Regions from separate parts of the Massilia jejuensis genome, predicted to be linked through region 2. Evidence: predicted binding sites of a transcription regulator. Region 2 holds the regulator's gene; each other region holds the start of a gene.
The links. The regulator sigma-54, encoded in region 2, starts transcription at its own class of promoters, with help from an activator protein. The targets are predictions, from matches to a motif close to TGGCANGNAANCTGCTTT.

Region 1: a site for sigma-54 is predicted at 1,473-1,490, ahead of prpB (methylisocitrate lyase). Genes of this name have one in related genera too.
Region 3: a site for sigma-54 is predicted at 1,807-1,824, ahead of ACFPOU_RS01655 (ANTAR domain-containing response regulator). Genes of this name have one in related genera too.

The regions. Positions count from the first base shown of each region.
Region 1 covers NZ_JBHSMS010000040.1:271,706-276,168, reverse strand. Annotated here, with positions in the region: gene prpC (bifunctional 2-methylcitrate synthase/citrate synthase) at 1-519, opposite strand, end outside; gene prpB (methylisocitrate lyase) at 550-1,434, opposite strand; gene prpR (propionate catabolism operon regulatory protein PrpR) at 1,635-3,236, shown strand; gene ACFPOU_RS14295 (pyridoxal-phosphate dependent enzyme) at 3,499-4,463, shown strand, end outside.
Region 2 covers NZ_JBHSMS010000081.1:14,233-18,695, reverse strand. Annotated here, with positions in the region: gene ACFPOU_RS23050 (enoyl-CoA hydratase/isomerase family protein) at 1-581, opposite strand, end outside; gene hpf (ribosome hibernation-promoting factor, HPF/YfiA family) at 709-1,068, opposite strand; gene ACFPOU_RS23040 (RNA polymerase factor sigma-54) at 1,131-2,600, opposite strand; gene lptB (LPS export ABC transporter ATP-binding protein) at 2,627-3,388, opposite strand; gene lptA (lipopolysaccharide transport periplasmic protein LptA) at 3,388-4,008, opposite strand; gene lptC (LPS export ABC transporter periplasmic protein LptC) at 4,025-4,463, opposite strand, start outside.
Region 3 covers NZ_JBHSMS010000006.1:48,575-53,037, reverse strand. Annotated here, with positions in the region: gene ACFPOU_RS01660 (MFS transporter) at 1-765, opposite strand, end outside; gene ACFPOU_RS01655 (ANTAR domain-containing response regulator) at 1,162-1,797, opposite strand; gene ACFPOU_RS01650 (S9 family peptidase) at 1,958-4,321, shown strand; gene ACFPOU_RS01645 (hypothetical protein) at 4,451-4,463, shown strand, end outside.

The DNA.
Region 1 (4,463 bases), on a different contig from region 2:
GCCGTGCAGCAGGTGCAGGAAGTGGCCGCCGATCGAGTCGTCGTCGGTCTCGGTCTCGATGCGCTTGCCGTTATGGCTGAAGTGGTACCAGTAGAGCAGCATCGAGCCGAACGAGGCCATCAGGCGGTCGGCGATGTCGCGCGCGCCCGGCACGCTGTGGTCGTCCTTTTCCGGCAGCGCGCAGCCCAGGCTCGATACGCCGGTGCGCATCACGTCCATCGGGTGGCTGGCGGCCGGCAGCGCTTCGAGCGCCAGCTTGACCGCGTGCGGCAGGCCGCGCAGGGACTTGAGCTTGGCCTTGTAGCCCTTCAGTTCGCCCGTGTTGGGCAGTTTGCCGTGCACCAGCAGGTAGGCGATCTCTTCGAATTCGCAGGTGGTGGCCACGTCCAGGATGTCGTAGCCGCGGTAATGCAGGTCGTTGCCGGTCTTGCCGACCGAGCACAGGGCCGTGTTACCGGCGGCGACACCCGACAGGGCGACGGATTTTTTCGGCTTGAATGCTGGGGCTTGTTCGGTCATGTCGATCTCCAGTTCGATGTTTTAAATTCGTTATTTTTTCTGCGCGGCGAACAGTGCGTCCAGGTGCCGCTCGAAGTCGTGGTAGTTGATGCGGTCGTACAGCTCGGCGCGCGTCTGCATGGTGTCGACCACGGCTTGCTGGCTGCCGTCGCGGCGAATGGCAGTGTAGACGTTTTCGGCCGCCTTGTTCATGGCGCGGAAGGCCGACAGCGGATACAGCACCAGGCCCACGTCGGCCGTCTTCAGTTCGTCGACGGTAAACAGCGGCGTCGCGCCGAACTCGGTGATGTTGGCCAGGATCGGCACGCCGACCGCTTTCGCAAAGCGCGCGTACATGGCCAGGTCCGTCATCGCTTCGGGGAACACCATGTCGGCGCCGGCTTCGACGCAGGCGACCGCACGCTCGATGGCGGCGTCGATGCCTTCCACGGCCAGCGCGTCGGTGCGCGCCATGATCACGAAGTCCTCGTCGGTGCGGGCGTCGACGGCGGCCTTGATGCGGTCGACCATCTCTGCCTTCGAGACGATTTCCTTGCCCGGACGGTGGCCGCAGCGCTTGGCGCCGACCTGGTCTTCGATGTGGATGGCGGCGGCGCCGAACTTGATCATCGACTTGACGGTGCGCGCGACGTTGAAGGCGGACGAGCCGAAGCCGGTATCGACGTCGACCAGCAGCGGCAGGTCGCACACGTCGGTGATGCGCCGCACGTCGGTGAGCACGTCGTCCAGGTTCGAGATGCCCAGGTCCGGCAAGCCGAGCGAACCGGCGGCCACGCCGCCACCGGAGAGGTAGATGGCCTTGAAGCCGGCACGCTTGGCCAGCAGCGCGTGGTTGGCATTGATGGCGCCGACGACTTGCAGCGGCGATTCTTCCTGGACGGCTTTGCGGAACGCGGCGCCTGCGGATTGGATCATGGGGTCTCCTGGTAAAACGGCTAATGGATGGGGTTTATTTCGCAAGGAACGTGCCAGCACACGCATTCCTCTTGCACCGCGCAAAAACATCGTGGTTTCAAGCTCTTAGCGCCCAATCCACTGAACCACGCAACACCATCTTGTTTCAGATCCCGTTTCAAATGAAACACCTGGAACAGCCGTTGCAGTAGAATTGCAACATGCGCCCCCTCTCCCCCGCACCCCAGGATGTCGACAAGCCGGTCATCTGGACCGTCTCGGTGTCGCGCCTGGCCGCCCTGTTCCGCGACATCACGCTCGAGTACGACCACCTCGCCACCATCGAGCCGATCGACCTCGGCTTCGACGAGGCGGCGCGCCATATCCGCGAACGGATGGCCAACGAACGCTGCGACGTGGTGATCGCGGCCGGCTCGAACGGCGCCTACCTGCGCGGCCGGGTGTCGGCGCCGGTGATCGTCGCCAAAGCCAGCGGCTACGACGTGATGGGGGCGCTGGCGCGGGCGCGCAAGGTGTCCACGCGCATCGGCGTCATCAGCTACCAGCACCCGCTGCCGGAACTGGCCGAGTTCAGCGCCGCGTTCGGCCTGACGATTGCCCAGCGCAGCTATGTCACGCGCGAGGATGCGCGCGCGGCGATGGACGAGATGAAGGCGGCCGGCATCGAAGTCATCGTCGGCGCCGGCTTGATTACCGACCTGGCCGAGGAAGCGGGCCTGGCCGGCATCTTCCTGTATTCGGCCGCCTCGATCCGCCAGGCCTTCGACGATGCGCTCGAACTGGCGCGCCTGACCCACCTGGAAGCGAACCGCATCCGGCGCGGCCCGGCGAACGACACCCGGCGCGCCCGGCGCGGCCTGAACGACCTGCGGGGCGAGTCGGACGCCATGGAAAAGCTGCGCCAGACCGTGGTGCTGTATGCGCGCTCGCCGGCGACGGTGCTGATCCAGGGCGAGACCGGCAGCGGCAAGGAGCTTGTCGCGCAAGCGATCCACCGCGAGGGACCGCGCAGCCTGGGGCCGAACCGGCCCTTCGTGGCGGTCAATTGCGGCGCCATCGCCGAGTCGCTGCTGGAGTCCGAGCTCTTCGGCCATGAAGAAGGCGCGTTCACGGGTGCGCGCCGCGGCGGGCATGCGGGCCTGTTCGAGGCGGCCAACCGCGGCACCTTGTTCCTGGACGAAATCGGCGAAATGCCGCTCGGCCTGCAGACGCGCCTGCTGCGGGTACTGGAAGAGCGCGAAGTGATGCGCGTGGGCGGCACGCGGCCGGTGCCGATCGACGTGCGCGTGGTCAGCGCGACCCATTGCGACCTGGAGGCGCGCGTGCGCGAAGGCCGCTTCCGGTCCGACCTGTTCTACCGGCTGGCGGTGCTGCGCCTGCCCTTGCCGCCGCTGCGCGCGCGCCTGGACGACATCGTGCCGCTGGCCGAGTGGTCCTTGAAACAGTCGCTGGCCGCACTGGGCGCGCGGCCGCATCCGAACCTGCATGCCGAAGTCCGGGCCTGCGCGCCCCTGCTCACCGGCCATGTCTGGCCAGGCAACGTGCGCGAGCTGCGCAACCTGATGGAGCGCCTGGCGCTGTTCCTGGCGGCCGAGCCGCTGCAGGCGCTGACGCCGAGCTTCCTGCTGGGGATTGCGCCGGAACTGGGCGCTGCGCGCGAAGTCGCGGCGCCGCCCGCGCCCGCGGCGGCGCAGGAAAGCGTCGCCGAGGTGATCGCCCGCTTCGGCGGCCAGCGCGACGCCGCCGCGCGCCATCTCGGCATCAGCCGTACGACGCTGTGGCGGCGGCTGAAGGCTGGTTAGCCGATAGCAACACCTTCAGGGCGCTGACGCACCTGCGTTTTCCGCCAGCTTGCACAACATTTCTCCGCGCCAAGGCGGCGCCCCGGCCGCCTGGAAGAAAGCGCGGTCACGATTCGTTTCAGTGCAAACCAGGACGGCGCGATCCGCCTTACCATGTCTTTTCACCACAGGCCGGGCGCCCTCTTGCGCCTGCTTATCCGCGTTCGCGGCGCCCACAAGGCGCCTCTCTGGAGGCAACATGCTACGCAATATGCAAGGCAACATGCAGCAAGCGTCCCAGGCAGCGATCTTCTCGCTCATCGGCAACACGCCGCTGGTGCAAGTCACCCGCATGGATACCGGTCCGTGCCAGCTGTTCCTGAAACTGGAATCGCAGAACCCCGGCGGCTCGATCAAGGACCGCATCGGCCGCGCCATGATCGAGCAGGCCGAACTCGACGGCAGCCTGCAGCCCGGCGGCACCGTGGTCGAGGCCACGGCCGGCAATACCGGCATCGGCCTGGCGCTGGTGGCCCGCATCAAGGGCTACCGCGTGGTGCTGGTCGTGCCCGACAAGATGGCGGCCGAAAAAATCCTGCACCTGAAAGCGCTCGGCGCCGAGATCCACCTGACCCGCTCCGATGTCGGCAAGGGCCACCCCGAGTACTACCGGGACGTCGCCGCCCGGCTGGCGCGCGAGATCCCCGGCGCCTGGTTCGCGGACCAGTTCAACAATCCCGCCAATCCGCGCGCCCACGAAACCACGACCGGCCCGGAAATCTGGGAGCAGGCCAGCCACGAACTCGATGCGATCGTGGTCGGCGTCGGCTCGGCGGGCACCCTTACCGGCCTGTCGCACTATTTCGCGCGCGTCCAGCCCGCGCTCGAATTCGTGCTGGCCGACCCCAAGGGTTCGATCCTGGCCGACTACGTCAACACCGGCTACCTGGCGCAGGAAGCGGGCTCCTGGGCCGTGGAAGGCATCGGCGAGGACTTCATTCCCGGCATCGCCGACCTGTCGCGCGTGAAGCGCGCCTATACCATCACGGACGAGGAAAGCTTCGGCACCGCGCGCGCCCTGCTGCGCCAGGAAGGCATCCTGGCCGGTTCGTCGACCGGCACCCTGCTTGCCGCCGCGCTCCGGTATTGCCGCGCCCAGACCAGCCTGAAGCGCGTCGTCACCTTCGTCTGCGACACCGGCACGCGCTATCTCACCAAGGTCTACAGCGATGGCTGGATGGTCGACCA
Region 2 (4,463 bases):
GCGCCCGGGACGAATACGTCGGCCAGGTCCGCATACAGGGCGTCGGCCGCGCCGATCGTCAGGCCGGTCAGGCCCAGGTAGTTGCCCAGCCGGCCCGGCGCATGCGACAGGAAATGGCTGCCGCCGACGTCCGGGAACAGGCCGATGTTCACTTCCGGCATGGCCATTTTCGTGCGCTCGGTGACGATGCGCAGGCCGGTTCCGGGGCCGCCCTGGGCTATGCCCATGCCGCCGCCCATCACCACGCCGTCCATGAGCGCGATATACGGCTTCGGATAGAAATGAATCAGGTAGTTGAGCGCGTATTCCTCGGTAAAGAAATCCTCGAGCAGCGCGCTGCCGGCCATCGGGGTGGCATGGCCCGCCTCATGGAAGAAGCGGATGTCGCCGCCGGCGCACAGGGCTTTTTCGCTGCTGCTGGTCAGGACCACCGCCGCGACGCCGGCATCGTCGCGCCAGGCCAGCAGGATGTCGGTCAGGCGCCGCACCATCGGCAGCGACAGGGAGTTCAGGGCTTTCGGACGATCGAGGGTAATCACACCGGTGCCGTTGGCAACGCGGGTCAGGACATGGTCGGTCATGGTGGCTGGGCTGATCGGAAAAACATGCATTTTACCGAAGCGCGCGCCGCGCGGGCGCATGCGCGCACGCCCATTGAAAAGGGCGCCCCTCGGCGCCCTCGTTCAGACGGTGCTCGATGCTGGCCGACTACATCGCGGCGGCGGCAGCTTCTCCGCCTTCAGGCCGGCGCTTGAGCGCCTCGCGGCCATGATCCTGGAGGATCGTCTTGTATTTCATGACCTGGCGGTCCAGCCTGTCCATCAACAGGTCGATCGCGGCGTACAAATCTTGGGCCACGCTCTCCACGTGCACGGTCTTGCCGGACAATCGCAAGTTGATCTCGGCTTTCTGACGTTTGTCTTTTTCGGTGAGGTTGTCGATCGCGAGGATCACGTGGGAATCGATGACTTGATCGAAATGGCGGGTGATGCGTTCCAGCTTGTTCTGTACGTATTCTCGAATGGCGGGGGTGACGTCGAGGTGGTGGCCACTGATGGTGAGATTCATACACACTCCTTAGATAAATGCGCGGACGCCGCTGACGCGCTTGGGACGCGTGGGTGCCGCTGTTACAAGGATTTGCGGAGACTGACGGGAGGTATCTTGAGTGCTTCGCGGTATTTTGCAACCGTCCGGCGCGCAATGACCATGCCTTGTTCACCGAGCATTTCCGCGATCTTGCTATCGGATAAAGGGTTCTTTGGGTCTTCTGCTCCTGTCAGCTGCGCAATGAGCGCCCGTATCGCCGTCGACGATGCCTCGCCCCCCGCTTCGGTGGCGACATGGCTTCCGAAGAAATACTTCAGCTCAAACATGCCGTGCGGGGTCAGCATGAATTTTTGAGTTGTCACGCGAGAAATCGTGCTCTCGTGCAGACCCAGTGTATCAGCAATCTCGCGAAGCACAAGGGGACGCATCGCAACCGCGCCATGGCTGAAAAAGTTGCGCTGGCGCTCCACAATTGCCTGTGAAACACGCAGGATCGTGTCGAAGCGCTGGCGCATGTTCTTGATGAGCCACTTCGCTTCCTGCAGCTGCGCGCTCATCTGGCCTTCGCCTTTTCCCTGCTTGAGCAGGTTGGCGTAGACGTTGTTGACGCGCAGGCGCGGCATCACCTCGTTGTTCAGCGAGACGCTCCAGCCGCCCTTCGATTTGCGGACAATAACGTCCGGAACGACGAAGTCGGACACGCTCGACGCAAAGGCCGCGCCCGGATGGGGATTGCACTGGCGGATCACGGCCTGCGCCTCGCGCAGGTCTTCGTCGTCGCAGTCGAGCGCTTTCTTGAGCTTGGTGAATTCGCGCTGCGCGAACCAGGTCAGGTAGCCCTCGACGATCTTCAAGGCCATGCGCCGCGTCACCAGCGGCACGCCCGGCATGCCGCGGATCTGCAGCGCCAGGCATTCGGAAGCGCTGCGCGCGCCGACGCCCGACGGATCGAGGCTTTGCACCAGCGCCAGCGCGCAGCGCAGCTCGTCCATCTCGACTTCGAGCTCGCCGGGCAGGCGCGCGTGGATCTCGTCGAGCGGCTCCTCCAGGTAGCCGTTGTCGTCGATGGCGTCGATCACCAGCTCGGCCAGCGCGCGATCGCGCTCGGTCACGCCGGTCACGCGAATCTGCTCGGACAGGTGCTCGCGCAGCGTCACGCCTATGGCGCCCAGCTGCGGGCGGCCGTCGTCGTCGCCGTCGGTGCCGGAGGCGCGTCCGCCCTCGCCCCAGTCGCCATCGGGCTCGCTGCGTTCGACCTCGCCGCCTTCGAACTCGCCGGCCGCCTCGGGTGCCGGCGCCCCCTCTTCGCCGGCCGGCGCCGGGGCCTCGGCTTGCTGGGGCGGCGCGTCGTTGATGGCGCCGTCGGCCAGCAGGCGCACCGAGTGGTCGAGCGGATCGTCGAGCCGCTCGAGCAGGGGATTGTCGGACAGGATTTGCTCGATTTCCTGGTGCAGCTCGAGCGTCGACAGCTGCAGCAGGCGGATCGACTGTTGAAGCTGCGGCGTGAGTGCCAGGTGCTGTGAAGTCCGAAGTTGCAGGGATTGTTTCATGTCGACGCTTGTTGTACCGTTCTTTGCTACATCCGGAAATGTTCGCCCAGGTAGACGCGTCGTACCGACTCGTCGGCGATGATGTCGTCGGGACGGCCCGACGCCAGTACCGCACCCTGGTTGATGATATACGCGCGGTCGCAGATGCCGAGCGTCTCGCGCACGTTGTGGTCGGTGATCAGCACGCCGATGCCGCGCTCCTTCAGGAAGCGCACGATGCGCTGGATCTCGATCACGGCGATCGGGTCGACGCCGGCAAACGGCTCGTCCAGCAGCACGAAGCGCGGATTGGTCGCCAGCGCGCGCGCGATCTCGACGCGCCGGCGCTCGCCCCCGGAGAGCGACAGCGCGGGATTTTCGCGCAGCTTCTCGATCTGCAGCTCGCCCAGCAGCGAATCGAGCCGCGCGTCGATGGCGTCCCTGCCCAGGGCGCGGCCGTTCTCGTCGTGCTGCAGTTCCAGCACGGCGCGGATATTGTCTTCCACCGTCAGCTTGCGAAACACCGACGCTTCCTGCGGCAGGTAGGACAGGCCCATCACCGCGCGCCGGTGGATCGGCAGGCGCGAGATGTCGGCGCCGTTGATCTCGATGGTGCCGGCGTCCGACGGCACCAGGCCGACGATCATGTAGAACGACGTCGTCTTGCCGGCGCCGTTCGGACCGAGCAGGCCCACGACCTCGCCGCAACCGACTTCGAGCGAGACGTCGCGCACGACCAGTCGCTTGCCATAGCTTTTCTGCAGTCCCCGAACGACCAGGGTGCTGCGGCTGTCTCGACCATCCTTCATCATGGCTTTCCCGCCGGCGTCGTGGCCGGTCGTGCCTGCGCGCCGGGCGCGGGAGCGGCAGGAGCGGCCGCTCCCGGCGCGGTGCGGCGCGGCGCGATGATCAGGGTGCCGCGTCCGCCGCCGGCCCTGCTCTCGCCGCTGGCGTCGTTGCGCACGGTGGCCACTTCGCGCCGGCTGTCGTAGGAGATGTAGGCGCCCTCGAGTTCGTTCGTCAGGCGGCCGTTCTCGAGCTGCCGGACGATCGCCTTCGAGAACAGCTTGACCAGTTCCTGGCGCTCGTCGTACTCGATGCGTTCGGCCTGCCCTTCCATCCACAGGTCCGGTCCGCCGTCGCGCTTCTGGCGAAACGTCGCCACGCGCCCCGGACCGGAAGTGAGCGTGACGCTCATGTAGCCCTCCGGGCTTTCCTTGAGCAGTGCGCGGTCCGACTTCAGCGTCAGCGTGCCGCGCGTGAGGATCACGTTTCCGGTCAGGATGCGCGTCTGCGTGACTTCGTCGACGTCGAGCGAGTCGAAGTTGATGACGGCCTGCTTGAGCGAGTCCGCGCGCTCGGCCGAAGCCGACAGCGACAGCAGCGAAAGGAAGGCGGCGGCAATCATGTGATGCAAGCGGTTTTTCATTGGATGCTCGTTCGTGTTATTGGGGTGGTGCGGCTCTCTGGCGCGGCGGATAGACGATCTGGCCGCGCCCGCCGAGGTGCATCTTGCGGCTCGGGTTTTCGGCCACCATGCCGACCGCATTGACCGATGCGGCGCCGAGCGTCATCTGCACCGGACGCGTCGTCTTGACGATCTCGTCGTCGGCCAGCACGGTGAGCGCCTCGGTGCGCGCGTGCAGGGCCTCGGTGGTCGGCGTGGCCGGGCGCTTGATGTCGACATTGCCCATCAATTCGACGCGGTTCTCGCCATGGTAGACCTGGCCACGGTCGGCATGCATGGTCATGCGCGGACGCTCCGGCGCCATGCTCTCGACGATCGGCCTGGTGATCACAGAGACATCGTTGTCGGGATGATGGGCCAGGCGCGCGCCCGACATCACGTAGCGCGGCACGCCGCTCTCGGTCATGCGCACGAAG
Region 3 (4,463 bases), on a different contig from region 2:
GATCTCGATGCCGAAGCAGGCGCCATAGGTGACGAACAGGAGCCAGGCGCGGTGGTTGCGGCAGGCCGCCTTGAAGCTGGCCATGCCGCCCTTGCCGCCACCCTCGAACGGGATGCCGGCCGCGCGCAGCTCGCTGAAGTTACCGCTCGGGCAGTCCTGGGTATAACGCCAGTAAACGCAGGCCATGACCAGCATCGCCACGCCCGGCACGATCAAGGCGACGCGCCAGCCCAGCGTTTCGCTCACGCCCGCCATGACGAGGGCGCCCAGCAGCAGCGGCATGGCCGCCTGCGCCGCGCCGCCCCCGGCATTGCCCCAGCCGGCGGCGGCCGCGTTGGCGGTGCCGACGACCCTGGACGAGAACATCACCGAGGTGTGGTACTGGGTGATGACGAAGCTGGCGCCGACCGCGCCGATCCCGAGGCGAAACAGGAGAAAGCTTTCGTAGCTCTGCGCAAAGGCGACGCCGAGCACGGGAATGGCGCCCAAGCCCAGCAGCGCCGTGTAGGTCTTGCGCGGCCCGTAGCGGTCGCACATCGGGCCGACGATCAGGCGCACCAGGATCGTGATGGCGACGGCGGCGATATTGATGTTGGCGATCTGCGCCACCGACAGGCCGAACTCGCCCTTGATGACCGGCATCAGCGGCGCGCAGGCGAACCAGGCGAAGAAGCAGATGAAGAAGGCGACCCAGGTCAGGTGGAACGCCCGCATCTGCGGCGTATGGAAGTCGGTGAGTGTGATGCTGCTTGCTTTGCTGGCCATGGTATCCCTCGTTCTTGGAAAACAAAACGGCGTCCGCGTCCCGAGGTGGTCACCCAGGGAGGCGGACGCCGTTGTCCGAAAGGCCGGTCCAGCATTGGACCAACATTGTTTTTTACTGAAGGGATCGTCGTTGATCCTGCCCCCAGTGATTGCAAGAGCCGTGCCAGTGGCGCTGCGGGGCCGCTGGCGGGAGAGTTGCCCGGGAGGCGCCACATTGCAGTGCACAATGCGCTGGAATGATGCGGCAGGCCGCACTGCATTGGCCGGCGCATCAGCCCGCGCGTTGCAGGCCGCGCGGGATCGCGCCGATGTATCGCGGACGATCCCGCCTGCGCACTGTGCGCACCGTCGGCGCCGGTCGCCACCGGGCCTGTCATGCGGCTCCTTCTGCCGCGCCTAGCCCAGCAAGTCCTCGACGTCGAGGATGCGCTGCGCGACCTCGGCCAGTCTCATGTTCTTGTTCATCGCCAGGCTGCGCAGGCGGCCGTAGGCTTCCTCTTCGAGCAGGCCGTGGCGTTTCATCAGCACGCCCTTGGCGCGCTCGATCACCTTGCGCTCGGCCAGCATGCGGCGCGTGTCGGCCAGTTCGCCCAGCAGCTTCTGCTCGTGCTTGAAGCGCGCCAGCGCCACGTCGAGCACGGGACGCACACGCTCGGCGCGCAGGCCCGCCACGACATAGGCCGACACGCCCGCCGCCACCGCCGCTTCCATCGTCGCGGCGCTGTCGTCCTCGGTGAAGAGCACGATCGGGCGCCGCGTCCCGCGGGTCGCGCTCACGATGTGCTCGAGCACGTCGCGCGCGTCGGACTCGCTGTCGATGATGATCAGGTCCGGCTGGAACTGGGCGATGCGCTCGGCCAGGAAGATGTCCGGAGGAAGCGAGGCGACGAGCTCATGGCCGGACTCGAGCAGGCCGGCGCGCAACGCCGCGCTACGGCAGGCCCGGGCGGCCAGGGCAGCGTCGCCGGCCCGCTTGTCGCCGCCGGTGACGACGACGATGCGCAGGCTGGAAGATGGATCGGCTCGTGTCATGCACTGCAACATGCAAGAAACAGGCCATGGATGCGGGCAGCGTCGGCGGCGGGAGCCTGGATTCTTGTATCAATATCCCTGTTGCATGACGGCTGCGCTAGAATGCAAGCGCATTTTTATCGCCAGAAAAACCTTCCCTCTCACCCAGTTCACCTCGACGATGCGACTTCCTGCACTGACCTTCCTTGCTGCTGCGCTGTGTGCGCTCCTGGCGCTCCCGGCCCTGGCAGCGCCCACGCCCATTACCCTCGACCAGGCCATGGCCCATCCGGACTGGATCGGCAATCCGGCGGAAGCGGCATGGTGGGGGTGGAACGGCAAGGATGTGTACTTCATGCAAAAGCGTCCCGGCTCGCAACTGCGCGACACCTTTATCGCCGCCGAGGGCGGTCCGCGGCGCGTGGCCGATACCGAGCTGTCCAGGCTCGACAGCCCGACCGTGGTCTATGACCGCGCACGCAAACGCACCATCATGGTGCGCAATGGCGACCTGTTCGAGCGCGACCTGAAAAGCGGCACACTGGTCCAGGTCACGCGCGGGGTGAAAGCCGAGGATCCGCAATTCTCCAGCGACGAGCGCGCGGTGCAGTTCCGCGTCGGCCACGACTGGTTCAGCTGGGACCGCGCCAGCCGCCTGCAAGCCCCCATCGCCCTGCCGCGCGCGGCCAAGGACCCGGCGGTCCAGGACCCGGACGCGCTGCGCGACATGCAGCTGCGCCTGATCACGACCTTGAAGCGCGCCAGGGACGACCGCGACGCCGCCAGAGCCCGCGCCGAGGAGGAGCGCCGCTTCGACGCCACGCGCGCGCCGGGTCCGCTCTACCTGGGCGACAAGGTCGCGATCGAAGGCAGCGCCCTGTCGCCGGACGGACGCTGGCTGGTGGTCGTCACCGCCGCCAAGGATGCCGCGAAGGGCCGGGTCGGCAAGATGCCGCGCTACGTGACCGAATCGGGCTACGAGGAGATGGACGACCAGCGCACCCGCGTCGGGCGTGCCAACCCGGCGCCGCACGCCCTGAAACTGATCGACCTGGCTTCCAGCCGCGTGCAGGACCTGTCCTTCGACACCCTGCCCGGCATCGCCGTCGACCCCTTGGCCAAGCTGCGCCTCGAGGCCAGGCTCGATCCCTTGAAGGGCAACCGCCCGCTGCGCATCGCCGACGGCGCCGACGCGGTGCGCTGGAGCCTGGACGGCAAGCAGGCCGCCGTCATGCTGCGCGCGGTCGACAACAAGGACCGCTGGATCGCCGCCATCGACCTGGCAGCGGCGAAGCTGCAGCCGCGGCACCGCCTCTCGGACGAAGCCTGGGTCAACTTCGACAACAGCGACTTCGGCTGGCTGCCCGACAACCGCACGCTCTGGTACGTGTCGGAGGAAAGCGGCTACGCGCACCTGTACACGCAAGGCCCGGACGGCCGCGCGCGCGCGCTCACGGGCGGCAAATGGGAAGCCGGCGACATCCAGTGGAGCTTCGACGGCGGCACCGCCTACATGCTCTGCAACCGCAAGAACCCGGGCATCTACGAGGTGTGCGCCGTGAACGCGCAGGATGGCGCCACGCGCGAAGTGACGAGCCTGGAAGGCGTCGAGCGCTTCGCGCTGTCGCCGGACAGCCGCAAGCTGCTGGTGCATTACTCGTCGAGCTACATGCCGGCCCAGCTGGCCACCGTGCCCGTCTCCGGCGGCACCGCCGTCAAGCTGACCGATACCCGCAATGCCGAGTACAAGGCGCGCGAATGGATCGAGCCCGAATACGTGGCCGTGCCGTCGAGCGACGGCGGCGATCCGGTCTGGTCCAAGCTGTACCGCCCCGCGAAAATGGAGCCGGGTAAAAAATACCCGGTCGTGATGTTCGTGCACGGCGCCGGCTACCTGCAGAACACGACCAGGCGCTTCCCGGTCTACTTCCGCGAGCAGATGTTCCACAACCTGCTGGTCGAGAAGGGTTATGTCGTGCTCGACATGGACTACCGCGCCTCGAAAGGCTACGGCCGCAACTGGCGCACCGCGATCTACCGCCAGATGGGCCACCCGGAACTGGTGGACTACCAGGACGGCGTGAAGTACATGGTGGCCAATCACCAGGGCGATGCGGCCAACGTCGGCATCTACGGCGGCAGCTATGGCGGCTTCATGACCTTCATGGCCCTGATGCGCGCGCCGGAAGTGTTCAAGTCCGGCGCGGCCCTGCGCCCGGTCACCGACTGGACCACCTACAACCACGATTACACGGCCAACATCCTGAACACGCCCGACCTCGATCCGCGCGCCTACAAGATCTCGTCGCCGATCGAGTACGCCGACAAGCTGCAGGGGAACCTGCTGATCGCGCACGGCATGGTGGACGACAATGTCTTCTACCAGGATTCGGTGCGCATGGCGCAGCGCCTGATCGAACTGAAGAAGGATAACTGGGAGCTGGCGAGCTACCCGCTCGAACGCCACGCCTATACCCAGCCGGAAAGCTGGTTCGACCAGTACCGCCGCATCTACAAGCTGTTCGAGCGCACGCTCAAGCAGTAGTTGGCGCACCCGCCGCGGACAAGCGGGCGCCCCGCGGGGCGCCTTTTGTTTTACTGTTCAGTCTCTTTTCGTTTTCCATCGGTCCTCATGACTCCTGCGCGCCCGCCGTTTCGTCTCTGCCTTGCCAGCTTGCTGAGCGCCC